3 regions of the Priestia sp. LL-8 genome follow, and region 1 is predicted to be linked to each of the others. Evidence: predicted binding sites of a transcription regulator. Region 1 holds the regulator's gene; each other region holds the start of a gene.

Region 1 (10,533 bases):
CAATGAAAGAAATTTTGCACGATGTCGGAATGAATACCGCAGAGGTCAATGTTTTTACGCAAAGCTTTATTCATTTAAAGAAAGCAAAGCCAGCAACCAAGCTGGTTTTTATGGAAGATCTGGTAGCTACTGGAGGAGGCGTATTGGCATTAATAGCTGTTTTCATTTCACGGTTTACACCTTTTCACCAAGCTGAAGGAATTGCTTCTATTTTAATTGGGCTTATGATGTTTTTTGTAGTAGGACGAGTATTTTTAGACAACGCTGCGGGAGCCCTTGGTGAAGCAGATAAAGAAATGGAAATAAAAATTGGCGCGATTGTCATGCAAGATGTACAAGTGCGTGATATTCAAACATTAATGGTGATGAAAGAAGGAGAAGAGCTTCACGTTGAATTAAAAGTAGAAATTGATCCTTCTTTAACAGTGGCCGAAGCTGATGATATTAAAGATCGTCTGGAAAATCGTATTTTACAGGAGAAAGGAGTAACGGATGTCATTATTGAATTTGATGAAGATGATGGAATTCCGGACTGGGCGCCAAGTGATTTACAGCTTCAAAAAGAATAAAAACAAGGAAGAAAACAACTGTTTTCTTCCTTGTTTTTTTAGCTATATACTTTTTCACGTACGTTTGGAGAATCTGTTGAAGCTTTCGAGAAGTTAATGGTTTCACGTACAACGTAAATAGGTCTATTTTTACTTTCATCGTAAATTCTTGCGATGTATTGTCCGACTAGACCTAAACCAAGTAGCTGAATACCGCTAAAGAAGGTGATAGCTACCATAATGGAAGTCCAGCCAGGCTGAATGTTTTTACCTATCAGCCAAACAACAATCGAATAACTTAAAACTAAAAGTGATACAAAAACCGATAATAAGCCAATAACCATTACTAAACGCAAAGGCTTCGTTGAAAACCCAATAATTCCATCTGAAGCAAACTTGATCATCTTTTTTAAAGGATATTTTGTTTCACCAGCAAAGCGTTCATCGCGCTCATATTCTACATATGTTTGCCTGAAACCAATCCAAGACATCATTCCTCGTACAAAACGATTACGTTCAGTCATTTTTTTGAATACATCCGCTACTTTTCGGTCGATAATACGAAAATCTCCCGTGTCTTTAGGGATTTCGATATCGGACATATAATTTAAAAAGCGATAAAAATACTTAGCCGTGGCTAATTTAAAAAAGGTCTCTCCGCTTCGTTTCTTGCGCTTTGCATATACAATTTCATAACCTTGCTGCCATTTAGCAATTAATTCGGGAATCATTTCTGGCGGATCTTGTAAGTCTGCATCAATAATAACGATAGCATCACCTTGAGCATAATCAATGCCTGCTGTTACGGCAGTTTGGTGCCCAAAATTACGAGCAAAATCAATAACTTTTACGTTAGAATCCATAGCAGCTACGTCTTTTAAGATTTCAATTGTTCGATCTGTGCTGCCATCATTGACGAAAATGAATTCATAGTTAATATGATTTTTATGCATGACGGAAAGCAAGCGATTGTAGCATTCATTAGCTACTTCTTCTTCAAAATACATAGGTACTACGATTGAAATTAGTTCTTTCATGCTTTACCTCCTATCGAGTGATTGTTTGTATGCTTAAACGTCCATATTTTATTAAGGAAAAAATTGATAAACATTCCTATACAAGTAGACAACAGCTGTCCGATTATTGGATTAGCAGGTGTGTAATGTACAAGAACAAATAAGCAAGTTGTATTAACTGCTAAAGTAATAAGGTTTACGATGAAAAATTGAGCTAACATCCATTTATGTACGGTTGCTTGAAACACCCACGATTTGTTCCAATAGTAGCTGTTTATGACGCCAATAAAATAAGATAGTACGTTAGCCAATATATAATTCATATCAAAATGAATGAGTACTAAGTAACTGATAATAGTGAGCAGGGTATTCATTATACCTACAAATCCGAATTTCAGGAATTTTATCACGGTTGCATAATCCCTTCCATTTAATTTATCTCTTCACATTTTGTCTGGGGCTTATTTTTAGTAAATCGTACTATTAAATAGGATAGAATCACTGAAATACCAAACCCTTCGAGCAGCATAAAGCTTGGAAAAATAAAGAATCGATAGCGAGTTTGAATTTCAATAAGCAAGTGAATAAGAACGTATCCTATAATTAGTAATAAAAACAGTGTATACGGATATTTATCCTGCTTCTTCAGGAATAAACATATAAGTCCAATAATGGAAATAATAGTAGTTGAAACATAAATAATTCTTTCATAACTTTGAGCAGCACTAATTAATTTTTCTTTATTAAAAGGTACATCTTCTTGAGGAGTTAATGAAATGCTCCAAAATGTAGATGCATCCGTTCCTCCCCACATATTTAGGAATTTAATGTGAAAGAGATCTAAAAGTTGCGCTTTATCTGCTACACGCTCTTTAATTACTTCTTTTTCTGCTTCAGCTCGTTTTTCTCCAATTGGCATACCCATAAAACGACTAGCATCCTCTGAAGAATAAGAACCGCTTGTTTCGTAATTAAAGCCAATGACGAATTTCCATAAAGGATCTCTGTTACTTAAAGGATATTTAGAAATACCGCTAGCTACAAAAGAATAGTTGATCAGCGCATTTGCAATAAAAAAAGTAGCCAGTATGCCTACGAGGTTTTTTCCTATTTGTTTTCGGCGAGTTTTTAACTCAGCAGCATCCTTCGTTTTGATGTAAGGTTGAAGAATTTGCGAGATGAAATAAATGAGAACAGCAACGATAATAATGGGTCCTAGAGGGCGCATTAAATTTCCTAACGACAATAGAAGGCCAATATAAAGCCAGCTAAACTTGTTATGAGCAAATCTTTTTATAATAAGGTAAAAAGCTGCATAAAATAAAAAAGTAGCCAAATGCTGGTTAGTTAACACTGAGCTATAGAGAATGTTCGGAATGTAGAACGCATATAGAAAAGCTGCCATTCTCCCAGCAAGTTCATTAAATACTTTAGCGCCAATTAAATAAATAAAAATAACGGTTCCAGTGGAATAAAAAATATTTAACAATTTTAATATAAAAATGTTATCTCCAAAACAGCGAATAATAACAGATTCATAGAATGAAAAGCCTAGCTGATATACCCATGTAGTGAAATAAACGCTTTGGTTAAATTCATAATTTCCTTTTGCGATATTACGCGCGGCATCTAACATGACAAGAAAATCAGATTTTACAGGCGTTTGAACAGAAAGCATCCATGCTAGTCGAATACCTAAGGTCAAAACAATCAGTGAAATAAAAAAAACAGTTTTGTTCATGTATCTACTTGCAATAGCTATTAGAAAAATGACAAGGAAAGTGATAAATATTCCTTCAATAATAAATGAATTACTTAAAGCCAAACCTTTTAATTCCAATGAATTTGTCATCGCACTATAACTGCCCCATAGAGACCATGTAAGAATCATGACACATAAAAGAATCAGGCTTTTGGATAAAAATGAGTTAAGCATATTACCTCCTGCAAATTATTTCATAGATAAGGTACAAAATTCCTACCCTATGATACCATATTTTATTATTTTGTATATATTTTTCTTGTAGAGTATAATATTAGATTGTTCTGAAATTACAACAGCGGCACAACGTTTGATAAAAGGTTCAGCGGAGTAGGCATTGATTTAGTAATAGATAAAAGAGGTTGGGAAAAAAGGATTTTAATCGAAGTGAAAAACGAACTATTGATCACCATGTTTGATTAGTGGTTCGTTTTTTATGGTGAACATAGGTTTCATTTGTTTAATTCCTTCCAGCAGTTGATTGGAGGGCAAGGCGAAGACTCCTGCGGAGAAAGCGGAAGGGATGAAACTCCGCAGGAGCACAAGCAACGAGGAGGCTCATCGGCTGCCCGCGGAAAGAGAAGTCTTGCATGGAAATGAACTGCGGCGTCATAAGCGGTTCAGCTCATGTATTTCGCTTGTTCGTATTTAGGTTGAATTCATTTAGTTATGTCTCAACTTCTTTTATGTTTTAAATCGATCTTTTAATAAGTTCCATAGTGAGCTCACTCCTAGGCTAATGCTGATTAATATTCCTGATAGAGCTACTATTAAAGCGATATATTCAAAGATAGAAAACTGCTTCATACTATCCCAATTGATGTTTCCCTGTAGCTTGCTAATAACTAAATTCATTCCGTAAATACCGGAAAGAACGGTATAAATCGTTAAAATTAATAATAAGTAATTGTGACGCTTGGCCGCGATTTTCTCTTGATTTTGATACAAAGTACCAAGGGTTTCTTTGACTTCTTGATAAAGAGAATTGATGTGGAAAATTTTTTTAAAGAGCTCAGAAAACTCTTGACCTTCTGTGCGAGAGCTAATTTCTAAAAATAAATATTTGCCTGAAAACACGGTAATAGAGCGGATTAGTCGCTCAATGCCCTCTGAATTTTTATGAAACGTGAGCTGAGAATACTCATAAGATAGTTTTAGCAACACGATTTTATAGAAAAAATGTAAAAATAAATTATAGTAATGCTGGCCAAATAGATGATTCATCAAAAGCTGATCCGTTTTAGAGTCTGTCGATTTAGAAATACATGAAAACACATGGTCTGTGATGACGTAATAAGTTTCAGGAGCCCACCTTTCATACACGTGTTTAGTATTATACGTTTTAATATACTCATGATTGTGTGCAGAAATAAACGCTTTCCCGTCAGGCGTATAGCTATTTAGCTGCCCAGTACGAAATAAAGTTGTGGAATTAATTTCTTGCTCTTGATTTACCGTTACATAACTTAACACAAACATCCGTTCATCGATAAAATAAGGAAGGCTCCCAACGTGCTGTTCACGCGTGGCTTCTTTCTTGATGTGTTCGTTCAAAAATGGCGCAAGCTGTGAAAAAATATAATCTTGTACTTTGCTATAGCGATGATGTTCATAGGTAATGGTGGATCCATGCTCTTCAGCAAGCTTCGGTTCTAATACACGAAAATGATTCATGAATTCTAAAATGTCATCATAGGTGTAATGGTTATGGCTCATTTCAGTGCGAATGGTCATGACGCCAATTTCAAAAGGACATAAAAAAACATCCACAGACAGCACGTTGCTAGACACGGTGGTGGAAGAAGTATGTAACGTAATGGTATGGTCTATTTTTTTTGAAAATCGAAGCAACCCTTCTTTTTCGCACGAATCAGGGAATAGAATACATTCAATGTAAGGAAGAAAATATTGATCCAGGCTATCATGAGATACGTAATATTGTTCTCCGTAGTATTCTTTTTCTAAATCTTTGTTTTGAATGGAAAAAAACTCGAACAAATTTGCTTTCAGTGCATGAACAAGCTGCTCTTTATTTTTTCGGTCAAAGGAAAAAGGAAAAAGAAACATGTTCATTGCTTTGGTAGGTACAATGGTTTGAAATGGTTCTGTTTTCCTAGGTGTATTAGTCATAAACTACATCCTTCTTATAGTCGATGGTATTTCCTTGTAAGATTCGAGGAAATGCAGATAGAAAGTAAAAGGTAAAACAAGCTTTATAAAAACTGTTCTACCTGCCTGCAATGATTCAACGTATCATTTATAATATGCCAATTTTTTTAGAAAACAAACGTAAAAAAACCAACTAACATCATGATTAGTTGGTTTTACATACAGTGTCTGATTAGTGAATCGTGCGATATACACCAGTTACTTTTCCTAAAATCGTTACGTGGCGAAGAATAATAGGCGCCATCGTTGAATTTTCAGGCTGTAAACGAACGAAATTTTCTTCTTTAAAGAAACGTTTTACCGTTGCTTCGTTGTCTTCGGTCATAGCAACCACAATATCTCCATTATTAGCCGTTTGCTGCTGACGTACGATTACCATATCGCCATCTAGAATACCTGCTTCAATCATACTTTCTCCCATAATTTCAAGCATGAATACATGATCATCTGGAGAAACGAATTTATCTGGAAGAGGGAAATATTCTTCCACATTTTCAACGGCTGTTATAGGAAGACCCGCTGTTACTTTACCGATAACAGGAACATTAATGACATTGCTTTTAGGAATGTTTACTTCATCTAGTTGAAGAACTTCGATTGCTCTTGGTTTTGTTGGATCTCTTCGAATTAACCCTTTACTTTCTAAACGAGCTAAATGCCCGTGTACAGTGGAGCTAGAGGCTAATCCTACTGCTTCCCCAATCTCACGAACAGAAGGCGGATAACCTTTTAATTTTACTTCGTGCTTAATAAAATCTAGTATGTCTTGTTGACGTTTTGATAGCTTCATATTTTTCACCTCGATTTTAGCTATTCTTTAGGTGAATTATACCACGTGATGTGTCAATATACAAACATAAGTTCGAAGAATTCCATTGACAGAAACAAATGTTCTCAATAAAATAAGAACATATATTCTGATAGGGGGATCATAATATGCAACAATTCTTACATTCTATGAAACATTACGCTATTTTTTTTGCAGTTATCGCTGCACTTACATATGTATTGACGCTGGTTTTAGGAGCGGATAAAGTAGATTTAGACAAATATTCAACGGTTACTATTACAAAAGGAGATACGCTTTGGGACTTGTCCAACAAGTATCATAATCACCATCATTTGACCACCAATGAATTTGTCAAATGGGTTGAAGACGTCAATGATTTAAACTCAGATACTGCCCAGTCTTTATCTCCTGGAGATAAATTATATATTCCTGTTTTAAAAAAAGAGTTACATAATCAAGTGGCAATTGAACAGTAGTGTGTAACGGCCGTTCCTGAATATTGTTAGAAGCCGAAAAGGTCGTGATAAAAGTGGACGCCATTATTTATTGCCGTGTCAGTACGGATAAAAAAACCCAAGAAACATCTTTGCAGCGCCAGCAAGAAGAATTAAAAAAGCTTGCTGATCTTCATCATCTAGAGGTGAAAAAAGTCGTGATGGAAAAAGCAAGCGGATATGATGTAGACAGAGAGGGTATTTTGGATGTTCTTCATACAATGAAAGAAGAGAAAATATCCGTGCTGCTCATTCAAGACGAAACACGATTAGGCAGAGGAAATGCCCGAATTGCGCTGCTTCATGCTTTTCATAAAGAAAATGCTACCATCTATACGATTAGTCATCAAGGTCAGCTTCAGCTTTCAGAATCTGATTCAATGGTGTTAGATATTATTAGTTTAGTGGAAGAGCATCAGCGGAAATTACATAATGCTAAAATTAAAAGAGGAATGAAAAGAGCCGTAGAAAACGGTTATCGTCCGCAGCAAAATTTAAAAAACCAGGGAGTTAACTCGGGAAGAGAAAAAAAAGAAGCGCCGATTGAAGAAATTGTCCGCCTTCGTCATAACGGCTTAACCTTTGCTGAAATTTCAGTTACGCTAAAAGGTTTTGGTTATAATATTTCAAAAGCGACCGTACATCGTCGCTATCAAGAGTATCAAGAGAGTGCTCAATCTCTTGATAAAACGAAAGAGATTTAGTAAGATGACTACATGTTGCCGGAACGGTTCGGTAATTTTAATTATTGATTATAAGGAGATAGGTTTTATATGCTATCAAAAGATAAACTTGCTCGTATTAATGCTCTTTCAAAAAAGGCAAAGGCTGAAGGTCTGACAGAATCTGAAGCGAAAGAACAGCAAGAGCTACGTCAGGAATATTTAAAAGTTTTCCGACAATCTATGACAAATCACCTTCATACGATTAAAGTTGTGGACGAAGAAGGTAAAGATGTTACGCCTAAGAAGTTAAAAGAGAGTAAAAAGAAGCGTCTTCACTAAGACGTTCTAGTAAAACTAGAGGGAGTGTTCCCTCTAGTTTTTTGTATATTTTTAATAAGGCGTACAAAAACTGTAAAAGTGGAAAATTTTTTGGTTCAAGTATTGTACAAATAAGCAAATCATTAGTATGATAACATATGTACATAGTTTTGAAAGGAATGAAGAGTATGACACAACGTATTGAAGATCTTTCGATTGCAACAATTCGTACTTTATCAATCGATGCGATTGAAAAAGCAAATTCAGGTCACCCAGGTATGCCGATGGGAGCTGCTCCAATGGCATATACATTGTGGACAAAATTCATGAACATCAATCCAAAGAATCCAAACTGGTTTAACCGTGACCGCTTTGTATTATCAGCAGGACACGGATCAGCACTATTATACAGCTTGCTTCATTTAGCTGGATATGACTTATCAATTGAAGACCTTAAAAACTTCCGTCAATGGGGAAGCAAAACACCAGGTCATCCAGAGTTCGGTCATACAGCAGGTGTTGATGCAACTACTGGCCCACTAGGACAAGGTATTGCAATGGCTGTTGGTAAAGCAATGGCAGAACGTCATTTAGCTGAAACATACAACAAAGAAGGTTTAGAAATTGTAGACCACTTTACGTATGGTATTTGTGGTGACGGAGACTTAATGGAAGGTGTATCTGCTGAAGCAGCTTCATTAGCGGCACACTTAAAATTAGGACGTTTAGTTGTTTTATACGATTCAAATGATATTTCTTTAGACGGAGATTTAGATCGCTCGTTCTCTGAGAACGTAGAAGATCGTTTCAAAGCTTACGGATGGCAAGTAATCCGCGTTGAAGACGGCAATGACTTGACAGCGATTGCAAACGCAATTGAAGAAGCAAAAGGCGATTTAACACGCCCAACGCTAATTGAAGTAAAAACAACAATCGGATTTGGTTCTCCAAACCACGCGGGTACTTCTGGCGTGCACGGTTCTCCATTAGGTTCCGATGAAACAAAATTAACAAAAGAAGCTTATGCATGGACATTTGAAGAAGATTTCTATGTGCCAGAAGAAGTGTATGCTCACTTCAAAGCTACAATTGCTGAAGATGGCCAAAAGAAAGAAAACGAATGGAACGATGTATTTGCACAGTATAAAGAAAAATATCCTGAACTAGGTCGTCAATTTGAACTAGCAGTAGAAGGAAAGTTACCGGAAGGCTGGGAAGAAACGCTTCCAGCATACGAAACGGGTTCAAGCTTAGCTAGCCGTGCTTCTTCTGGAGAAGTATTAAACGCAGTAGCACAAGCTGTACCTCAATTCTTCGGCGGTTCAGCTGACTTAGCTGGCTCAAATAAAACAATGATTAAAGGTTCAGAAGACTTCACTGCAGCTGATTACAGCGGACGTAATATCTGGTTCGGTGTACGTGAATTTGCAATGGGAGCTGCATTAAACGGTATGGCTCTACACGGCGGTGTAAAAGTATTCGGAGGAACATTCTTTGTATTCTCTGATTATCTTCGCCCAGCAATTCGCTTAGCAGCTTTAATGAAGCTTCCTGTAACATATGTATTCACACATGACAGTATCGCAGTTGGAGAAGACGGCCCAACACATGAGCCAATTGAACAATTGCCATCACTTCGTGCAATGCCAGGTCTTTCAGTGGTTCGTCCTGCAGATGCAAATGAAACAGCTGCTGCATGGCGCTTAGCATTAGAGTCAACTGACCGCCCAACGGCGCTTGTATTGACTCGTCAAAACTTGCCAACGCTTGAAGGTACAAAAGAAAATGCATACGAAGGCGTGTCTAAAGGTGCATATGTTGTATCTAAAGCTGGTAAAGACCAAGCGGATGCATTAATACTTGCAACAGGCTCTGAAGTAAGCCTAGCAGTAGAAGCACAAAAAGCATTAGCTGCAGAAGGCATTGACGTATCTGTAGTAAGCATGCCTGCATGGGATCGTTTTGAAGAGCAATCTGCTGAGTACAAAGAAAGTGTTATCCCTAAATCAGTGAAAAAACGTTTAGGTATTGAAATGGCTTCTACACTTGGCTGGGAACGCTATGTTGGAGACGAAGGACAAGTTCTTGGTATTAATCACTTTGGTGCATCTGCTCCTGGTGAAACAATCATGAAAGAATTTGGTTTTACAGTTGAAAATGTAGTAGCAAAAGTGAAAAGCTTGCTTAATGCATAATTCTTTTTCATAAGAAAGAGCAGACTCCTGTGGTCTGCTCTTTTTTTTCGACAAAAAAACAAAGGAATTTTTTCATCGATAGACAAGCATTGCGTACACCATTCGGTATAATGGTACAAAAAAGAACGAGCCGAAAGGGAGGATGAATCGTGAGAACGTATGAAGTATATTTAATGGAGGAAGAAGTTGCATCATCCTATTTTCGAAGAGAAAAGCTCATTTATCAGCTGCTGATTGAATATAGAATGAAACGTCACTTGCAGGAAACGCACTTACAAAAACAAGTTCATTACATTACTCGCCAACTGCCCATTTCATTTATTCAACGAGAATTGCTTCAGGCGTTTTCTCATTATCCTCATTTTTTCACTCATCAAGAGACGTTTGTGCTGGAATATCCTCATAAAAAAAGTCGAGCATCTATAAAATTAACGAATCGCTGTATAACAATTGAAGGAGATGGCAATGTTGATGCTGAGACAGCTTTTTTTGAAGTATTACGCAAGCTAGATCCTTGTTTTTTAGCAGTGAATTATGGAACGGATGAATACGGCTGGCTGAGGCCTGTGAAAACAA
Region 2 (10,533 bases), 810 kb from region 1:
TCATCAGGGTTTGCTGATAAGCTGCTTGCAATCGAGTAAAGGCGCGCTGGCATTTTACGTAAAATGGCTACAAACTCTTGTGCCGATACGTTCCATGGGCCGAAGTCACGAACTAAGTCAATCACATCACGGCCTTGTGTGTATGCTTTTAATTCCTCGCGATTTTCTACAAGCGCTTTTAACTTATCGTTTCCAGTGAGCTCAGCTGCTTGCTTTAAAAGCGGTTTTGTTAACACGGTAATTTCAAAATTAGAGATTAGCGCTTCTCTAAGAGGACGCGTTTCTCCTTCTTTATTAACCGTTACACTTTCACTTGCATCCCACTTGAATTCGTTAAGAAGAAGATCAACAAGCTCCGGGTCATTTTCAGGATAAATACCTAAACTGTCTCCTGGTTCAAATGTCAAACCTGAACCTTCTAAAGATAGTTCTAAGTGTCGCGTTTCTTTATTTGATCCGCGGCCATTTAAGTTTAAGTTCTCAAGCACTTCTGCTTTAAAAGGATTTGTTCTTGAATATGGTGAAGTTCCTGCAGGAGCTTCCGCTGGAACAGCTGCTGAAGCGCTGTGTCCTTTCGCTTCGCTCAATCCGTCAATAACACCTTTAAGCCATTTATTTGCGGGCTCTTCAAAATCTAAATCACAGTCAACGCGCGGATACAGTCTTTCACCGCCAAGTTCTGCTAAGCGCACATCAAATTCTTTTCCTGTTTGACAGAAAAATTCGTATGAGCTGTCTCCAAGCGACAAGACAGAAAAACGGAAATTCTCAAGCTTTGGCGCTCGACGGCCGTGAAGAAATTCATGGAAAGATAGCGCATTATCAGGCGGCTCTCCTTCTCCATGTGTACTTACGACAATCAATAAATTTTCAAGTTTCTTCAAATTATTTGGTTTGAAATCATTCATAGAAGATACAGTTACATTAAAACCTTTTGCTTCAAGCGTTTTGCCTGTATTTTCAGCAAGTCCTTGAGCATTTCCTGTTTGTGATCCGTAAAGAATCGTTACGTCTTTTGAAATCGTCTGCTCCGCTTGAGCAGGCGCTGCTGTAGAAACGTCTGGCGTTCCTTCGGCAGACGTAGATTGAGCTGCTGTTAAATAACCGCTCAACCACATTTTTTGTGCTTCTGTTAATGTCGGCAGAAGGCGATTAAGCAAATCTGCTTGTTCTTGATTAAAAGGGCTGTTTACTACCTTAAGTTGCAACACTGTCCACCTCACCAAAATATATAATTTAAATATGTATGCTTTTACGAATCATCTTCAACAACATTTAATACCTGTGTCTAATTAATCAATGATGTTTCCCTTCATACATTATTATTCCTATAGATTATATCAAATTTAATTATATAAATCATTAGAAAATTCTTATCAAATTCGTCTACCTGCATTTTATCGAAGAAGAATAAATTAGTAAAATACATATAATTGATAACTAGTATTAAGATAATTAATAATTGAATCTGTATTTACGTTTTTTATAAACGAAGTTCCTTCCATATTTGTTCATTCTACATCCTTCACACGAATATGAATATTTTGTAATTTTTAGAGAAGTTTTGTAGAAACGGTTTTCTTTCTCATCAGAATGTTACATAATAAATGTAACATTAATCCTTTTAAAAAACACTATATGTAAAAGACAGTATATTCTGAAATTTAGGACAGTTTATAGGTGAGCTAGCAACCTTTTATTCGATTGATTCATACACATTGAAGAATATAAAGGGAAGCTTGCAGTACATACAATTCCCTTTTGCTCATCTCAAATGAAAGGACTGGCTTTTAAATCAGGTAATCTTTTTAAGGAGGCTTCTTGAATGTTTTTACGAGAATTAACGAAAAGTGGGACGATAACTGTTTCTTACTATAAAGATGGAACGTTGCAAACGTGCAAAGGCCGCGTGCACAACTTAAATCTCCATCAGCAAATTCTATCCGTAAAAGACGAAAATGAAGCCGTTGTTTCCCTTTTGCTTTCTGATATTAAATCTATTCATTAGTATGTAAAATTAAGGAGGAATTACTATGTGGAAAGATAATAAGCAAGCGCTTACAGATTTTGTGTCGGAAGATAGGTTTGAACTGAACTTATATTTAACGTATTTGCTTGATCAAATTTCGTATGACACGTCTAAACAATCCCCTTTTCTTCGTAAGCCTAATGAAACAACTAGTTGATATAGAAAAAAGCGCACAAATTTGTGCGCTTTTTTTAATGTGATGGCTCTACTTCAACAATGCCTTCTTCTGGTTTTTCTTCGGCTTTTTTATTTGAAAGCTTGATCTGCCTTAAGAACAATGTACATACCGCTCCTAAAATAATAAAAGCTAAGCCCATGAAAAAGACGCTGTGCAATGCGCTCATTAGCGAGGTCTTCAAAATTGGCACAATGCTGTCTGAAAGCGCAGCTGGAATACTCTTTAGCGCCTCAGGGCTAAACAGCATCTGCAGCACACTTTCAGGATTCGTATCAATCGCTTTTTTAAACCCGTCCGCAAAAGCACTTGCTTGAGCAGGCAATGTGTTTAAATATGGAACGAGTTTGTCAGTAAGAAGCGTACCTGATTTTGCATTCATTACTGCTCCTAAAATCGTAATACCGAACGTTCCTCCAATTGAACGGAAAAATTGACTTGATGATGTAACCACACCGAGCTCTTCTTTTGAAAAGCTTTCTTGAAGAGCAAGTGTTAAAATTGGCATCACAAGACCCATTCCTAAGCCGATTATGGCCATATAAGAAGTGGCAACAAGCTTGCTAGTATGAAGGTCTAATGTTGTTAACAAGAAGAACCCTCCTGCCATAATGAGCATACCCGTTACAATTTGAGGCTTAATTCCGACTTTATAGACGAGCTGTCCTCCAATAATACTTGTTACAATCATTGAAATCATCATCGGTGTCATAATCGTACCTGATTCCGAGGCGCTGACTCCAACGATTCCTTGCATAAAGAACGGAACAAACGTAATGGCTCCGAACATGCCAATGCTCATAAAAAAGCCAATGATATTTAAAAGCGTAAACGTTCGGTTCTTAAATAAATACATCGGAAGAATCGGCTCTTTCGCTTTCGTTTCCACAATAATAAAGCTGATGATCCCAACAACAGCAAGTGTAAATAGACTAACAATTTGCCAAGAGTTCCAGTCGTAGTCTTTCCCTCCAAAGCTCAGGGCCAGAAGCAAGCTCACTACTCCGATAACCATTGTGAACATACCGGCTACATCGAATTTTACAGGTCCCGTATGTTTCTTTCCTTGAAGTCCCAGTGCAATAAAAACGGTAGCGAGTATCCCTACCGGCAAGTTGATGTAAAATACCCATTTCCAGTTCAGTGAATCAACAATCCATCCGCCAATTTGTGGACCGATGACAGAAGCAAGACCATAAATTCCTCCAAATACTCCTTGAAACTTTGCTCGTGCTTTTCCGGTAAATAAATCACCAATTACAATCATTGCCATTGGCATCATAACGCCGCCGCCAATTCCTTGTAATGCACGGAATAAAATAAGCTCTGTCATGTTATTTGCCATTCCACATAAAGCAGAAGCAACCATAAAAATAATAAGTCCTGTCACATAAATTACTCTGCGTCCTACTAAATCAGCGAGCTTCCCTGCAATCGGAACAACCGTTGTGGACGTTAATAAATAGGCTGTTGTCAGCCATGTCATCATGCTTAACCCGCCAAGGTCTCCTACGATTCTTGGCATAGCCGTTCCGACAATGGTTCCATCAAGTGCAGAAAAGAACATCGCAATAATTAAGCCAATTAATAAAAGCGTGCGCTTTGAATTTTTTTGATTTTCCATCGTGTGTCTCTCCTCTTTTTTGTTACTGCTGCTTATCTTTATAAGAAGCAGCTGATGTTGCAAGCTTTTTCGTAATAGAAGCCATCATGGAAAGCTCTTCTTCTGTTAAATGCAAAAGGTAGCGGTCCATAATGGCTTTTCGACCATTCAGCACATCTTCAAGCTTGCGATGCCCAAATTCTGTTAAGGTAATATCAACGACTCGTCTGTCCTCTTTATTATGTTCTCTTACAACAAAATTGTGCTGTTCAAGACGATCCACTAAAAGAGTAACGGCGCTCGGTTTTACATCCATTAGCTCTGCAATTTGAGAAACCTTACTGCTCCCTACTTTCTTTAAATAAGAAAGAACAAATAGTTGCGTAGGAGTCATCTCATGCTCATTTAGGCTCTCCATCATTTCGGGCTGCATTTTTTCAAATAGCACTTGAAGCGATGAACGAATCTCTCCAAGATACTGATTGCTTTTTGTCACATCTATTCCTCCAGGCTTGCTTATTTATTTCACGTTATAAATAGTTAATGCTAATTAAATATAAATACATATAAACTAAAAGTCAATTATTTCTTTTTTAGTATTGACCCTTACGCTGCGTTATATTTTATAGTAGATTTCAGAAGGGAGATGAAAGAATGAACAGAAAAGTAAAAGAAGTGGCTGACTTAGTAGGAATCAGCGTCCGCACGCTGCATCACTATGATGAAATCGGGCTATTAAAACCTGATGCCGTTAGCGAATCCGGCTACCGGCTTTATTCACCGGCTAATCTCGATATGCTTCAGCAAATATTATTTTTTAAAGAACTTGGCTTCCCTTTAAAACAAATTCACGAGATTATAACAGACCCGACGTTTAATCGCACAGAAGCATTGATACTGCAAAAAAAACATGTTGATTGAAAAACGCAGTCGGCTCGATCAAATGATTGTAACCATTAATAAAACGATTCAATATGAAAAAGGAGCGATTGAAATGAACGAAAAAGAGCGGTTTAACGGACTGGATTTTTCGCATAACCCGTACGAAGAAGAAGCACGGAAGCGCTGGGGAAACCAGCGGGTAGATGAAGCGAATGAAAAAGTACAAAGGTTTTCACAAGAAGAGCAGCAGCACATGTCAAACGAATGGGAAAGTATCTACACTCACTTAGCTTCCCTTCGTGATCTGTCACCATCATCTACAGAAGCTCAAAAAGCTATTGCGACATGGTATCAATTTTTAAATGAGAACTTTGGAACGTATTCGTTAGAGGCTTTTAAAGGTCTTGGAGAAATGTATGTGCAAGATGAGCGATTTACAACCAACATTGACCGCTATGGAAAAGGATTAGCGAAATTTATGAACGAGGCGATGAGTGTATTTGCTGATGCTAAAAAACAATAAGCAAAAAAGATTTAGGCATAGCTAAACCATTCCAATCAACTTCTAGAAGGAATTAAATAGATTAAGCCCCTATTCACCATACCAATAAAAAGATCCGAACGATTCATCGTTCGGACCTTCCTTTAACGAAACTACTTTTGTTCCAGCCTCTTTTCATAAATGAAGCCCCATAAGCATTGTATTATAGTACACGCCATTTATATAGGTGTCTTTTTCTTTTAACCCTTCTGTTTGAAAACCTAGCTGCTTGTATAAAGCAACAGCTCTTTGATTATCTTCCCGCGTCACCAGTTCAATTTTTTTTGTTTGTTTATTCGTACGTGCCCATTCAATCAGCTCAATCATGAGCTGTCTGCCTAATCCTAGCCCGCTATAAGCGTTCTCTACCACGATACCAAGGGTGCCCACATGCTTATTACGCGGGTTTTGAGACGAGGTGATGGATGCAATACTAATGATTTCCTCTTCTTTTTCAGCCACAACTATAAGAGAATTGTGCTCTCGTTTTACAGAAGCTAAAAATACTTCATACTCTGAAACAGGTCTAAGAAACTCCCCTTCTCCAAATGAAAGAAAATCACTTTCTCCGCCTACCCGGTTGTAAAAAGCAATCATTTTCTTTGCGTCTTTTGGCTCTGCTCCTCGAATAGTGACGCCTATTCCGTTCTTTAATATACGTAAACTCATATATCTATCTTCCTTTTAGTTAATCTGGTTTGCCTAGCTTAATTCTAGCGCTGTTTTTCTCTCCACTGATCTAACCACATGCGATTTCCTAAAGCCGTAAAATCATTTTCGTCGGCGTAGCGTTCGATGACGGAAAGCGCGTTGTCCTCAAGCATTGGTGAATAGCTCATAATTTCTAAAATATGATGTGCAGCCCATAGGTCGATTCGATAAGTAGGATTTGTCAGCAGTGTTGAAAATTCAAATAGCATGCCTGGATAATATAAATGAATGAGCTGCGCAATTTTTTTCATATCTTCTGCAGCTCGATTGCCTTTTTTTACAGACTTTTTATTTCGATAATCGATTTCATAATGAAGTTTGGCGCTTTTTTGATAAAGATCAACTAGCGTTTCATACGTACGGTGTTTCCGCATTTCTCATCTTCCTTTGCTTCTAGATTTCCTCGTTTGAAGATGCTATAGTTCATTTTTAGGTTTCATATATTCAAATAAATGCAGCAAAAATATAATACTTCCGCCAATACACATCACAAAACTTAACGTAGCAGGATACTGAATAAAGAAACCGACAACACCAAAAATCAGCATAGCAAGCGCTCCTATCATCATAAACAGATGATAAGCCGGTGTATTTTCTTCATTATTCATACATAACTCCTTTTCACTATTTTTTAAGTTATTAAAAAGATATGACACTTCTTTTGGACTATGATCTTTTATTTTGCTGCAGCTTTATTTCTTTAGCTTAGCACGAAGTAACGTGAGAAGGCCTCCTCCAAACATAACGCCGCCCACAATTTGATACAGGTGTATGTAGCTCTTTACCGTTTCAAGATACAGATCTGTGTCTACATTCCCTTTACTTTCTAGCCATTTTTGGCCCATGGTCTGACCCGTTGCGACGCTTTTTAACAAAACGACCAGGCCTCCGAGCATGACAACAGCGGCGATAATAAGCTGCACCTTTTCTTTATCATCTAGCATTTTTTTGAGCTCATCTGCCATATATATCTCTCCCATCCTTACCTTGTTATGTATCTACTTGTTTGTAATCATGCTGTTTTTTCTATTATAACGCTCAACTTGGTCATTATAACACGGTTTTGCCCTGCCTTTAGTCTCACTTTTCATAAATGAAGCCTTTTTGGTTCATACTATCTTTGAAACACAAACGTCTTTAACATCCCTTCATTATTTTTGAAGGGTTACTAATTGAGGTTGATACATGCTTATATTTTTAGGGATTTTTTTACTTTGTGCATCTGTTTGTTTAGTAGAAATACCTTATTTAAAAAAAGTGAACAATAAAAAAGAAAAGCGAATTTTTTGGAGTTTGTTCACAGTAAGTATTTTGATTGTTAGTTTAAAATACGGCGGTGTGGAGATCCCCAACCCCGGAGACGGCATTGCTTTTTTATTAAAACCTTTTAGTGATTTTTTGTTCAGTCTGCTGAAGTAAAAGGAAGTGAACAACGTGCATAGTCAGATGAAATTATCCGCAGCACAGTTTCGAATACTCGTTATTTTTTATAGCTTAGGCGACACTATTTTAGTCGTGCCTGGAAGCTTAACGGCTGATTCTAAACAAGAGGCATGGATTCCAGCTATTTTAGGCGTAGTTGTAGGCGTTTTACTTGTATGGATGTATATCAAACTCTCTAGCCTTTATCCGAATAAAACTCTTATAGAACTAAACGAAGCCATTTTAGGCAAGTGGCTAGGAAAGTTTGTCTCTCTTTTATTTGTCGCTTCTACTCTTCTTTTTTGCAGTCAAGTTTTGTTTTACGTGGGCTCATTTCTAACAACTCGAATTATTATTCAAACGCCTATGCTTGCTGTTCATATTTTGTTTATGGGAATTGTGATTGTCGGTGTTCGGCTTGGCATTGAAACGATTGCCCGCTGTGCTGAAATTCTCTTTCCTTGGTTTGTTATTCCGTTTTTAATCTTAGTTTTTTCGATCTTCCCTCAAATTCATTATGAGAATTTGCAGCCTTTGTTAGAGGTGGGCGTTAAGCCTATTATCAGATCTATTCTGGTCTTTACAAGTATTACTTCTCTCACCTTTATTGTATTGCTAACCGTTTTCCCTGCTCACGTAGCGGAACCTGATCAGCGAAACCGCGCTTTTTTTACAGGAAGCTTAATCGGCGGAGGCATTATGATTATTATTTTATTACTTGGCATTCTTGTACTTGGAAATACGTATACACGTATCGCTTTATATCCAAGCTATGAGCTTGCAAGGCGGATCGAAGTTGCGGATTTTCTAAAAAACATTGAAGTAATCATGGCCATTATGTGGTTTTTATCTCTTTATTTCAAAACGTCTCTCTACTATTATGCGACCGTTTCCGGACTCGCTCAAATTCTTGAATTAAAAAACTACCGAATTTTAACTCTTCCACTAGGCATTATTGCCGTTACATTTTCACTTATCGTGTATCCAAGCATTCCCTATGAACAAACGTGGGACAGAGATACGTGGATTCCGTACAGTCTGTTATTTGGACTATTTTACCCTCTTGGATTATTAATAGTCGGGAAAATCCGCGTAAAGCATTCGGCGTCTTTATCGAAATAAAAAGAAATTGAGACATAACAAAATCCATCCTATCAACAGCTAGAAAAAGCTACATACACGAAACTTAGGTACATCCTATCAATAAAAAAATCCGAACGATTCATCGTTCGGATCTTCCCTCAACGAAACTACTTTGTTTCAGCCTCTTTTAAAAGAACACGGTTATACTCACTAATCCATTCCACAGCATATGCAGGATCATAGATGGGAAAATAGATTTTGTTCGATAATAAATAATGGCAAAGACAAGTCCCATGACGGTAGCTGTAATCGGAAAGCCAATATGTAAAAGACCGAATACAAGAGCGGAAACGAAAATGCCCACAAGCACGTGGTGGCGTTTGGTTAAGAAACCACATAAAACACCTCTATAAAGCAGTTCTTCTTTAATAGGCGTGATAACTGCTACACTTATAAAAAATATCCAGCTTGAAAGCAGCGTTTCATTAAAACTGCCTTGATTTAAATCTTTTTGCTGCTGATCTGCGCTTTCTACGTTTAAAAATGAAAGCATCACGTACTGCACCGCGGCTACAATTAAAAAGCCTGCCACAATATATACATACGTTTTTCTTTCTTTTAATACTGAGAAGTTCCACATAGGCTTTAAAAATCTGCGCACAGGTCTATAAAGCACCGCAACTCCTAGAAAAAACGCTGCGTCTACGAGCAGAGCATAGGGTCCTTCTAATAAAATCCCTGTCATATTCGAACCCGTAACTTCATCGTAAATAGCTACTCCAATTCCGGCTATGATTTGCAGTCCAAAGCCCAACACGATAAATAGAAGCAATGTGAAGTAAGTAAACTCTTTTTTCTTTTTAGGCTTTAAAACTGGTTCTGAATTTGTTGATAACGTACTCAAAATAGCAACCTCCAAAAATGATTCTTTCTCTCTAGTGCTCTCAAAATTCTATCATAAACTCAGTTTAATTATGTTATTTTTTAGGAAAAAAGTTATATTTTTTCACATTTTATACACAAAGGTAGGGCTTCAAAAAATAAATGCGCTAACCAAATTAGTTGTCAACTTCCTTATATTTGATTACGCTTGAAGAAATCTTACCGAAAGTGAAGTGAAAAAATGGCAAACATTTTAATGATCAACTTTCCCGCTGAAGGTCACGTAAACCCAACACTTGGAATGGTAAAAGCTTTTTCAGACCGAGGTGATACCGTTCATTACATTACGGCCGAGCGATTTAAAGAGCGCCTTGAAAACGCCGGGGCTATCGTACACATTCACCCAGACTTATTAAGCGGTGTATCCATCAAGCCTGAAACTCCTCAAGGAATCAACGCTTTTCTAAACATCCACATCCAAACTTCTTTAGATACGCTGAAGCTTGTTCATACATTATCAAAAAAAATTGAATTTGATTTTGTGTTCTACGACAAGTTTGGAGCAGGCGAATTAGTGCGTGATTATTTGCGGATTCCCGGCATTGTCTCATCTGCTTCTTTTTTAATGCCAAAAGAACGCTTAGCAATGATGCCTCTTCATCCTGATTCAGGCGTTCCATTTAAGCCGGATGAACAAGCTCAGTACGGGCTCAGCTTGCTTAAAAATCAGTTTGGCGTAGAACCTAAAAATCTGCTTCAATTTATGAACAATGAAGGCGAATTAACGGTCGTGTACACAAGCCGCTTTTTCCAGCCTCTTCATGAACATTTTGATGACTCATGTTTATTTATTGGGCCAAGCTTTCCAAAGCGTCACAGCTCTCATGATTTTCCGTTAGAAAAACTAAAAGACGAAAAAGTTCTTTATATTTCAATGGGAACGGTACTTCATGATGTAGAAGGCTTTTTCAACCTGTGCATCGACGCATTTAGCGACTTTGATGGAAAAGTTGTGATTGCCGCGGGCGATCGAGCTGATTTTAAAAAAATTAAAAAAGCCCCGGAGCATTTTATTATTTCGTCTTATGTTCCCCAGCTTGACGTGTTAAAAGAAGCTGATGTTTTTGTCACGCACGGAGGCATGAACAGCGTAAATGAAGCTATTCATTTTAACGTACCGCTGGTCGTTTTACCTCATGGCAAAG
Region 3 (10,533 bases), 2.1 Mb from region 1:
ATAGAAATAAAGGAGAGAACAGATAAATCTTTTCCAGGCTGTTTATATGAGTGTTTTCCAGAATTTATTGGGAACGTAGATGATGGAGAATACTCTACTATCATCCTGGAATACAAAGGTATTTTTAATGTTGATCTTGTTTACGATGCTTTTATTCAGTATCCTCACTTCTCAATAGAAAATGCATTAAATTCTAAGGATAATATAATTCAGGCTCTTTCATTATTAGATAAAAGGCTAGGTAAAAGAAAGCTGGAGGCAATAGGTTCCAGCCTTATTTTGCATCCTTTAATTAGGAAGTTTTATGAATTAAGGTGTGAGGTCGAAGGGATTACGCCGTATAAAAACCGATTAAATACATAGAAAATTAAAAAGGCTATCTTAGAGCCTTCTTTGGTAGTAATCAAGTGTATCGTCCGTAAAAGTATACCTTTACGAACTTTTCTTTTTCGTAAGAAATCTATCATCTTTATCGTTTGCTTAAGTTATAAAAACAATTACGAACGTCTTCTGGAATCCATGCACTTTTACGAACGTTTTTAGTAATAAAAAAGGATTCATACCGGTTAATCGATATGAATCCTTTTGAAACATAGTTATATACCAATAGGTATTTCTTATAATAAAATTAATCCACCTATTATAAGAACAGCACCAAGCATAATACGGAACCCAGAAGACGACACTGGATCAGTAACTATATCGGATGCTACTGCTAAAAAAACTAAAGTTTTTTTAGTCTTTCCTTTTGTGTTTTTATCTTTTACGATGATTAAAATTCCCGAGATTAATAGATACAAACCAACTAGTAAAACTAATATAGGTATAAAAATTATTTCCACCTGCTCTTATGTATTATAGTGTATTTATTTTCTATGCTTTTTATAACGTACATAGCTCCTTGTGTATGTATAAATAAACCATTAGAAAACATTCAATATTGCTCCAATAATAATTGCTATTAAAAAATATATCAGGAGACTAAATGATATTAAATATTCCCTAGTTTCTCTGTTATATCTCCACTCCATAAAGATTCGGAAACTTAAATAACATAAACAGAAAATAATTAACATGACCCACATAGGAACCTGTTCAAAAGCAATAAAGAGTATAATAAAAACAATATAAAAACTTTTTTCTACCCATTTATGCCACTTGTTTACATAATTTTTTTCAGCGTCGTGGTCATCTTTAACATTTAATTTTATAGCAAGATACTTTGTAATAAGAGATGCTACTAACAATAATAGTAAGAGGTATAAAATGTTTTTAGCAATAATATTCAACTCCTATTTAAAATACATTTAATAAAGTGCCAACTCCTATAGAAGCTAAATAAAAGAAAAAGAAAATAACGGCTAAAAGGTGTTCCCTCGTTTCTCTTGCAAATTTCCATTCCATTAAATCGCTCATATCCGTATTTCGTGTCACGACATGAAGAGATTCGTGATTTAGTCGTTTTTTCACCAAGGGGAATCCAGTTTGTCTATAAAAGTCATAATAATGGTTAGTTTCACCAAGACTCCAATTAGAATAGCCAATAATAAGTTTTTGTGTAGAATTAGGTGAACTAAGATAGTAATAGTCAACTTTATTATTATAAAAGAATATAAACCACCCAACGATTGCTATAGGTACAATAAAGAATGGCCCAATTACACCCCAGAAGACTTTAGACTCCTTTGTTTTGCTAACAGTTATAAGGACTATGTATAGATAGATAAAGTGCAGGACAAAAATCAAAAGATATATTGAAACCCTTAAAGAGAAAACGTATAGGCTCTTTAATGCTAAAAGATAAAAGAATAAATCTATAGTAAGAAGGATGATAGCTGACATTTTCAATATACTCTTATTACTTTTATATTTCATTCACTATAAATCCTCCTCCTTTTAATCTAGAAATGTTAAATATCGCTGCTATTAATATCAAGTGAGTAGCAACGAGGTATATAATTTTGGACCTTTCCAGGTGTGTTAAATAGATTATTCTTACTGAATATAGTAAATCCAACCTCTTCCACATCCACAAATGTATCTACTTTATCTATATCGACATTTTTAAATTCTATAGGTTTATTCCATTGTCTCAAAGGAATTAAATCCTGCTCTACAATACCTTCTCCGTAGAAAATGAATATACTCAGTCCATTATTAACTAATACCTCTGCTAACCCACTAACAACATCCAATTTTTCTACAGAATCAACTTTAACAATAGCACTATCCGATGAAAACTCATAAAAAGGAACTTGATTTTCAATTAAAGTCTCTTTTTCATATCCAAATATCATTGACTCTAAAACAAAGAAAACTGGTAGACGGAACATTTTTTGAACTAAGGAAGTAATCAGATCATGCGTGATCTCACTAATCCCTACAGTAATAGATACAAAATTATCCTTTGGAAAGTCAAAGTTATTAATTATACTTTGGTCTGAATATTGCACAAAATATTCTTTTTTCAACTTCTAGCCTCCTTTAGTATTTAACCCTTTTAAACTCTTACTTTTACGTTATACATCCATTGACCCTTTTAATGTACCAATAAACTCTTTGTAAGTGATAGCAATAATCGGGAAAACTTTAGATTTCATCCTTGAATAAAGAACATTTGTTCGTATATAATAAAGAGAACAAACGTTCTTTATTTTAAGGAGTTCTTTCAATGGATTATGGGAAGCTACCAAACAGAGTGATTATTTGCATAGACATGAAATCGTTTTTTGCTTCGGTTTCTTCTGTCATACGGGGCTTAAATCCATTGAAAACAAGGCTTGCGGTGGTAGGAGATGTCAAGCGATCGGGATCAGTTGTGTTGGCTGCCACACCCTTACTAAAGAAAGAAGGGATCAAAACGGGAAGTCGCCTTTTCGACATTCCTAAAAGGAAAGATATCCATGTGGTGAATCCATCCATGGAGAGATATATCAAGGCTTCGAACTATATTTCAAGTTTGGTGTTACAGTATGTGGCTCCTGAAGATTTTCATGCGTATAGCATTGATGAGTTATTTATTGATGCGACAGCTTCTTTGCATTTATTTGCTAAAACACCAGAAGAACTGGCCCATAAAATCATCAACGAGATTTATCGCAAGACACGGCTGACAGCTACCGCAGGTATCGGTCCGAATCTCTTACTGGCGAAGGTGAGCTTAGATCATGAAGCCAAGAACAGCCCAACAGGAGTTGCCTATTGGCGATATGAGGATATTCCCTTTAAGTTGTGGTCCATTCATCCGATGAAGGATTTCTGGGGGATTTCGTCTGCTACGGAAAGACGCTTACACCGGTTAGGCATTCACTCCATAAAAGAACTCGCTCTTTCTTCAAAAGAGATGTTACAACAGGAATTTGGCATACTAGGCGAAGAGTTGCACCAACATGCGAATGGTATTGATTACAGTCGCATTTCTGATGTGTACATTCCTAGCTCTCGTTCCTTTGGAAAGAGTCAAATTCTATTCCGTGATTATACAAACCGAAAAGAAGTGGAGTTATTGCTGTTGGAGCTATTGGACGATGTCTGTTTTCGTTTGCGGATGCATCAAGTGGTGGCTCAAACGATTCATTTATCCATTGGCTACAGCAAGCAAACAAGCGGAGGGTTCTCAAGACAAAAGAAAATGGGGCGAGCTTCGAACTTAAGCGAAGATATCTTTCCGTATTGTTTAACCATTTTACATACCTATGATAGTGGCATGCCGATTCGCTCCATTGGCATTTCATTATCCAACACGAGCATTCAAGAAGAGGAGCAAATGAGCTTATTTGAGGATATTGATCAGCGGGAAAGAGCCTATGCACTTGCAAAAACGATTGATGACATTCGTCTTCGTTATGGAAAGAATAGCGTTCTACGGGCCTCAAGCTATCTCGAGCATTCAACAGCTCGTTATCGAAACGGCCTTCTAGGAGGTCATAAAGCATAAAGGAGGAAGCTGCTATGCAGAACAGAGGAATGAAAAAATGGCGACCGTTCGCCACTATGCCAGAGCAATACAAAGGGTTACAGGAAATGATAAAAAAACAAGCAGAAATACCTCGACCTTTTTTAACAGAAGATCAAATGGAACAGATTAATTTCACTTTGATCGAAGCGCTTCATACACATAAAAAAGTGTACCTTACGTATTACAAGCATGGGCAGTGTATAACGGAAACAGGAGTTATTCAGTTTGTTGATTCTCTTGGAGGATTATTTGTTTTTATCGATGAGGGGGATCAACAGACGAATAAAATGAGGTTAAGCGAGCTAATTGATGTTCGTTTCATATAGTAGAAAGTAATAAAACAGTTTATTTACATAAGATTTCCATACATAATTAGTATAAGCTTAAAAAGTACAGGATGATTTTTCATAGATTCATTTAATGATGTTATATAAGGGGGAGTCCAGTATGAAGCAGGCTTGGCATGAGTTTGAACAGTGGTTGAAAATAAATCAACCAGAAGCAGTAGGAACGCTTAACAAAGCAGCTACTGAATCAGAAATTGCAGCGGTTGAACAAAAGATGGGACTAACCTTTCCACAAAACCTTAAAGATTGGTTAATGATACATAATGGACAGCGTGATGAATACATAGCGGTTATTGAAAATTATACTCTATTACCTTTAGAGGAGATTCTGTATACGTGGCAAACATTAAAAGAGCTTTTAGACGGAGGAGAATTTGAAGATTTTCCAGAAGTAGAACCTGTTGGACCAGTGAAAAAAGAACTTTGGTGGAACCCACGTTGGATTTCGATTGCCACGAATGGGGGAGGAGATGATATTTGTATAGATTTGGATCCTGATGAAGGAGGAAAAGTCGGCCAAATTATCACCTTTTGGCACGATTGGGAACAGCGTGAAGTAATAGCAGACAGCTTAGAAGAATGGATAATGGCCACGATAAATCATACAGATCATTAAAGGGGAGAAGCAAATGATAAAACCTGATATAGAAAGAATTTATAAAATCCTTAAAGAGCTTCCAGGTACGTCGGTGAACGTAGAATTTGAAGATGAAGTTGGAGAAATTCTTTCTACTCCTTATTATATCTACCTTAAAAGTGAGTTTTTAGATGGACAATTAGGTTACAGAGAAGATTTAGAAGCAAATTCCCTTATAGGAAATCAAGAAGGAGATTGGCAAGAAAACTGGTTTGTCATAGGGTATGATGAAGAAATAGGCGGTGACCCGCTCTTTATCGATATAGCGAATGAAGATTATCCAGTTTTTACAGCTGAACATGGCATGGGCGAATGGGACGCTTTAGAAATGTATGATTCTCTAAAAGAGTTTGTAGAAGATGTTACTTAATTATGGCTTCGTTAAAAGATTTTGATAGGAGTACGGTCAGGAGAGGACAGGACAGCTAGTAGTTTAATATCTACCTAGCTGTCCTCTTTTTTTAGTACCTATTAAACTTAGAAAGAATGTAGAGAAAGGCAGGTCCTTATGGTAGGAATCGATTTCTATATCGTTAATAATAAGAAAGAAGCAGCTTCTTCTACTAAATGTGTAAAATTTGAGGAAAGAGTACACGACTATCTATTAGCAAGAGAATTCAGGGATTCATTTGGATTATTGACAGGGTTAGATCAATATGGTGACAAGTTGTTTTCTGTACAAGAAATCAATCAATTAATAAAAGTATGTGAAGCATTAAAGACTACCTGTCGACAGCCAACGGAAATAGATCTGAAAACAAAAACATTTGCTGAAGCATTAAAGGGTCTTTGCTTAGAAGCACTGAAGCTAAATAAATTAGTATTTGCAGCTGGTGATTAATGTAGAATTAAATGAAATCTATGTTGTGGTTTCATCGCTTCAATAATATGAATGAATAAATTCAAAGGGGAAACGTCTTGAAAAAAACAGTTCTAAATAAAAATAAAACACTTATAGAGTTAGGGGATGAGTTTCTAGTCGTTTGTCCACATTGTGCTTCTTGTGCAAGCGTCATAGCTTTAGATAATCCGAGTCCCTATGTCGCTAACGTCAGAAGAAGGTTTGTTTGTACTGCTTGCGGAGCAACAAAAGACAAAGTTATAAAAGCGAACGGTTATGGAAAAGCAAGAGTCTCGTATGAACCTAAAGCTAATTATGAAGTAATCTTAATTGGAGACCCCTGTGATTGGTATTTTCAACTTCCGCTCTACTTACAAATCGAATGCAGTGGAAACACCTTATGGGGATTAAACCTAGAACATTTAAATTATATCGAAAACTATATAGAAGCTGAACTCAGGGAATCACATCCCTATTATTTAAGTGTCGAGAGTCGACTTCCAAAGTGGATGAAGCTTGCTAAAGACAGGAGTGAAGTATTAAGAGCCATTAAGAAACTAAAGGTGAAATTAAATGAGAAGAGCTAGGGTACAATGTCCTCGATCAGGATTGAGGGTTAGGTGTCAGAAAGGTGTAGAACCAGCAGTTAGACAGTCTTGCTTAAACTTTGCAGTCTGGTTACGTTCAACGATAGAATTTCCTGTAAGAGTTGTTGTGTATTTAAAAAAGGATTATCAAATTAAAAATAAATATTCTAAAGAGCTAGTAAGCGCTACTTTCTTTGCACCATATGATAAAGCGATAGAACCTTATATACGAATTGCTACTGGTGACTATGAAGAATTAGTATCGGAAAGGGGAGAAATTGATGCTCTTTGGGCTATACTCCGCAGTATGGCTCACGAGATTGTTCATTACCAACAATGGATAGAAGAGAAAGAATTTGATGAGACAGAAGCAGAAACTAAAGGTGAAGAATTATTAGATGCTTTTGCTGATTCGTTATAATTGGACATATATCTTTCTAATCAGCTTATAAATTAAGCTACAGAATTCTGCAACTGAAGGTAACTTCTAAATAGCCTAAATATGGGAAGTGAAGACTATGTATCAAACTATAAAGATTAATAATTTGATTTTAGAAATTGATGTTGAAGAAACACCAAAACAGTATTTAAAGAAGTGGGATTTGTGCGATTGTCTATATTGTCTAAACTTCTATGAAGCTATGAAGTCACGACCGAAGATAGAGCTTCAGTTTTTTTACCAACTAGGTATTAATCCTTCTCAATGTAATCACTTATCACATTTTGATCCTCAAGAAAATGGACTACACTTCTATATTGGCTGCTATCATCTTGTAGGTAAGGTATCTCATCAAACACCTCTTGAAATTATAAATTCAGATGATGCAATCGAAATAAGTAATAATCTACATATTGGCTTTTCCAACGATTTGGAATTTGTCCCTGGCGGATTTACCAGACCCGTACTTCAACTTAATTTTGAGATAGAAGTTCCTTGGGTCCTGGCTGAAGAACCAGATTAACGTTTTTTTATAACCTAACTACCGCCTTAAAATCCATTTTCAAAACATTAAGGATAGGAAAGCTAGAAGCAAAAGCAGAAGAGAAAACTCTAATGACAAGGAGTTTTCTCTTTTTATCTGTATCTTTTAAATCTAAAACTCGCTATATAAGCTATTATTAACGAAATAACAGCGGCTATAACAATCTTTATATCAGAAAGCTCTAAGGCCCACGGACCATATTTATGGGAATTCAAACGATACATAGACCACCACTGGCCGTTTTCACCTCCAAAGAATGAGACGATAATCCATAGAAGAAATAAGACTAAAAACCATGAAAAAAAGATAATATAATTAATCATCAGTTTTATATCCGCCATAAGCATCATCGTTATCGTACCATTCACAATCCTGAGGGTTGTTTGGATCTAATATAATTGTGCCATCTTTATCACTCTCCATTTTACGTGGCGGTTTTTTCTTAAGCTCTTCACTTAATTTTGCCCGTAACTCTTCGATAGACAACTTTTTTAGTTTTTGTTCGCGACTTGGCATATAAGCACCACTCTCGTTAACGATTTTTCTAAGAAATATACATCTTATGAATTTACTCTAGTTTATTTAATTTCTTTACCTCATTTAAAAATTCTTCATCTGAAAGTTGACCGGTTACCTTTTGTTGAATTAGTCTTTTTTCCGAATCAGAAAGGTACAAGCCCTCTACCGCAAAACTTGCTTTTGTATTGTTTATAGCTTTTTCTATAGCTTTTTCTATAGCTTTTTCATTCTCTCACATATTACCAACCAACCTTTCATCTTCAACAGTAACCTAAGGTAAATTTTTAAAAAGAATGCGATAAATTATTTTTAGAGGCTTTATAAATTTACGATATGTGCAAATTCTTTTTTTACCTGTATTTACACTACAAAAATGATATTTATAGACTTAATCTTTATTAGCTAAAATCCTTCTTTTATTTACAATTATGGTGGAAAACGGTAGATTATTAGTATACATCTCCATAATTATACTTCATGAAAATAGTTTGTATTAACACATGAACCTTTATATTTAACAAGTGAACATCTAAATACAACAGCTAGAAGACATTTAATTAATTATATGTTTATTCGTTGTAAGCTGAATGTGCAAATTCTTTACAATAAAGAGGGTTGATAATATGACAAATACACAAAATATATTAAAGGCATGGCATTTTGCTGAAAATTTAAGCCCTGGGGTTGTTCCTCCAGTACCGGGTATCAAATTAGGGAAGCGTATAAAAACATTTGGTCAACCACGGGTTCGTAAAGTAAACATAAAAGAAGAGTTATGGAAAGAAGTGGAGTTAACTAACCCAGCAAAGGATAGTCTAGTTTTTACATACTATCTAGATTGTTATGTGCAAAACGACCTTGTTCAATTTCTAAGACAGCACTTTGGAATTTCAGATGAAATTATTAATGCTAAGTGGAATAAAAATTTCAGTTTAACTTTTTCATTAAATGAAAACGGTCAATATATTGAAGAGTCGCTGTTTATTCCGCCGCTTCACTTAATCACAACAGAAATGGTGAAGAACGGAGGCTATAACATTGAACAGTTTTCAGAACAATACGTATTAATGACGAAGGAATGGGAGGAGTTTGCTAATTCTGTATTTATAGATGGAGTGAATGAATCAGCAATTCTTCAGCTTCTAACAAAATACGATGAAACATTTCATCGTTTTGCAAAACGATCAGTTCAATATGCAGAGAATTATATTGAAATTTCTATTTTGAAGAAAGAGGACTCCTTAGAATCCAAAAACTTCACAAGTTTCTATATGAACGATTTAGAACTTATTTTAGGTGACAAACCAAATGAAACGTTGAAAAACTTTTTAGAAGGCTGCAAATTAGCTCTTGATATTAACGAAAATCGTGCTGCCATTGAGAATGCTCTTGATCCAAAAAACTTGCCCGCTGGGCGATGGCCTTCAACAAATGAATATCGTTTATCATTAATGCAGCAAGTAGCTGTAAACCAAGTGCTTAATGAAAATGAAAGAATAAATTCAGTAAATGGGCCTCCAGGAACAGGGAAAACAACATTATTAAAGGATATTTTTGCACAAATTATTGTTAATCGCGCTACTGAAATGGCAAAGTTTTCTGACCCTAAACAAGCATTTGAAGGAAATCAACTTTTTTTAAAGGAATCATTAACAAAATTTAAAATGGTTATTGCTTCAAGTAACAATGGAGCGGTTGAAAATATTTCTAAAGACCTACCAAAATTAAAAGAGTTAAAATTAAAAGATGAAAACCAAAATGATAATAGCTATCTAACAGAAATTAAAGAGCTAGCATTTTTTGAAGAACTCTCAAAACAATTAGTTCTTGGTCCTTATGAAGCCCAGAAATCAGAAGATACTATTTTTGCACCAATATCGGTAGCACTTGGAAAGAAAAGCAATCAAACCCAAGCAGCAGATGTACTAAAAGTTGATACGATAATAAATTTACTAGATAAAGAAGTTCAAAATCTAACTCCTTCGTCTTGGTCGGATGCAGTAACAGAGTTTACAAGTTTATATAAAGAAATTGAGCATGACAAACAAGCTTTACACACATACATTGAGATATTAAAACAGAGCCCGGACGTTGTAGAAGACATAGACTTGGAGATATGTAAGTATACAAAAATGATACAGGAAATCAAACATCCCCTTGGTACTATATATGGTGATATAGAAGTAAAAGAAGAAGAACTAAAAAAGCTACCAAAGCCTAATTTTCTGACAAGGTTATTTAATAAAGAAGATACTCAAACAAAGAACCTTAAACAAGATGTAAAAGATTTAAGAGCATTAAAAGATCAAAGCTTATCAAGGCTTAAAACCTTAGAAGCGGAATTGAATTCTCTTAAACAGAAAAAACAGCATTTTTTAATGTTACAGCAGTCCTTTAAAAAAGAAAGATTAGAGCTTTCCATTGATGCACATTGGGCACAAACTGATGAAGCATATGAAAAACGTCAAAAGGATATTATTTGGCAGACGGACTCATTAAATTTCAAACGGGGCTTGTTATTTATAAAGGCCTTACAGCTTCACAAGCTTTTTCTTATCTACAATAGACAAGCTTTAGAGCGCCCTCTTCAGCTTTTTGCTAATCGTAGCGAAGTTGACTTAAATACCAGTGAAGGTATTCGCGAAACTGAAAACATGTGGG

Evidence for each region. Region 1 encodes LexA, which represses DNA repair genes until DNA is damaged. Its sites were predicted from a motif close to CGAACATATGTTCG; they were not measured.
Region 2: U9R83_RS15610 (YolD-like family protein) is a predicted target of LexA. The motif match lies at 1,690-1,703, and genes of this name have one in related genera.
Region 3: U9R83_RS08975 (Y-family DNA polymerase) is a predicted target of LexA. The motif match lies at 2,611-2,624, and genes of this name have one in related genera.

Annotation. Positions count from the first base shown of each region.
Region 1 covers NZ_JAZAQH010000001.1:3,881,530-3,892,062, reverse strand. The annotation lists gene U9R83_RS20405 (cation diffusion facilitator family transporter) at 1-569, shown strand, start outside; gene U9R83_RS20400 (glycosyltransferase family 2 protein) at 608-1,585, opposite strand; gene U9R83_RS20395 (GtrA family protein) at 1,582-1,974, opposite strand; gene U9R83_RS20390 (ArnT family glycosyltransferase) at 1,995-3,500, opposite strand; gene U9R83_RS20385 (hypothetical protein) at 4,011-5,456, opposite strand; gene lexA (transcriptional repressor LexA) at 5,668-6,285, opposite strand; gene yneA (cell division suppressor protein YneA) at 6,432-6,761, shown strand; gene U9R83_RS20370 (YneB family resolvase-like protein) at 6,815-7,483, shown strand; gene U9R83_RS20365 (DUF896 domain-containing protein) at 7,553-7,783, shown strand; gene tkt (transketolase) at 7,951-9,957, shown strand; gene sirA (sporulation inhibitor of replication protein SirA) at 10,107-10,533, shown strand, end outside.
Region 2 covers NZ_JAZAQH010000001.1:3,068,624-3,079,156, forward strand. The annotation lists gene U9R83_RS15605 (assimilatory sulfite reductase (NADPH) flavoprotein subunit) at 1-1,208, opposite strand, end outside; gene U9R83_RS15610 (YolD-like family protein) at 1,826-2,008, shown strand; gene U9R83_RS15615 (hypothetical protein) at 2,034-2,186, shown strand; gene U9R83_RS15620 (MDR family MFS transporter) at 2,221-3,828, opposite strand; gene U9R83_RS15625 (MarR family winged helix-turn-helix transcriptional regulator) at 3,851-4,303, opposite strand; partial or broken gene U9R83_RS15630 (MerR family transcriptional regulator) at 4,462-5,212, shown strand; gene U9R83_RS15635 (GNAT family N-acetyltransferase) at 5,366-5,899, opposite strand; gene U9R83_RS15640 (hypothetical protein) at 5,944-6,315, opposite strand; gene U9R83_RS15645 (hypothetical protein) at 6,358-6,549, opposite strand; gene U9R83_RS15650 (hypothetical protein) at 6,634-6,906, opposite strand; gene U9R83_RS15655 (hypothetical protein) at 7,127-7,360, shown strand; gene U9R83_RS15660 (GerAB/ArcD/ProY family transporter) at 7,376-8,485, shown strand; gene U9R83_RS15665 (CPBP family intramembrane glutamic endopeptidase) at 8,634-9,350, opposite strand; gene U9R83_RS15670 (macrolide family glycosyltransferase) at 9,570-10,533, shown strand, end outside.
Region 3 covers NZ_JAZAQH010000001.1:1,769,810-1,780,342, forward strand. The annotation lists gene U9R83_RS08960 (SF0329 family protein) at 1-363, shown strand, start outside; gene U9R83_RS27680 (DUF4181 domain-containing protein) at 924-1,289, opposite strand; gene U9R83_RS08965 (hypothetical protein) at 1,297-1,875, opposite strand; gene U9R83_RS08970 (hypothetical protein) at 1,911-2,471, opposite strand; gene U9R83_RS08975 (Y-family DNA polymerase) at 2,672-3,937, shown strand; gene U9R83_RS08980 (YolD-like family protein) at 3,952-4,284, shown strand; gene U9R83_RS08985 (SMI1/KNR4 family protein) at 4,406-4,921, shown strand; gene U9R83_RS08990 (SMI1/KNR4 family protein) at 4,935-5,312, shown strand; gene U9R83_RS08995 (hypothetical protein) at 5,451-5,783, shown strand; gene U9R83_RS09000 (hypothetical protein) at 5,861-6,370, shown strand; gene U9R83_RS09005 (hypothetical protein) at 6,498-6,791, shown strand; gene U9R83_RS09010 (hypothetical protein) at 6,889-7,332, shown strand; gene U9R83_RS09015 (hypothetical protein) at 7,669-7,869, opposite strand; gene U9R83_RS09020 (DEAD/DEAH box helicase) at 8,496-10,533, shown strand, end outside.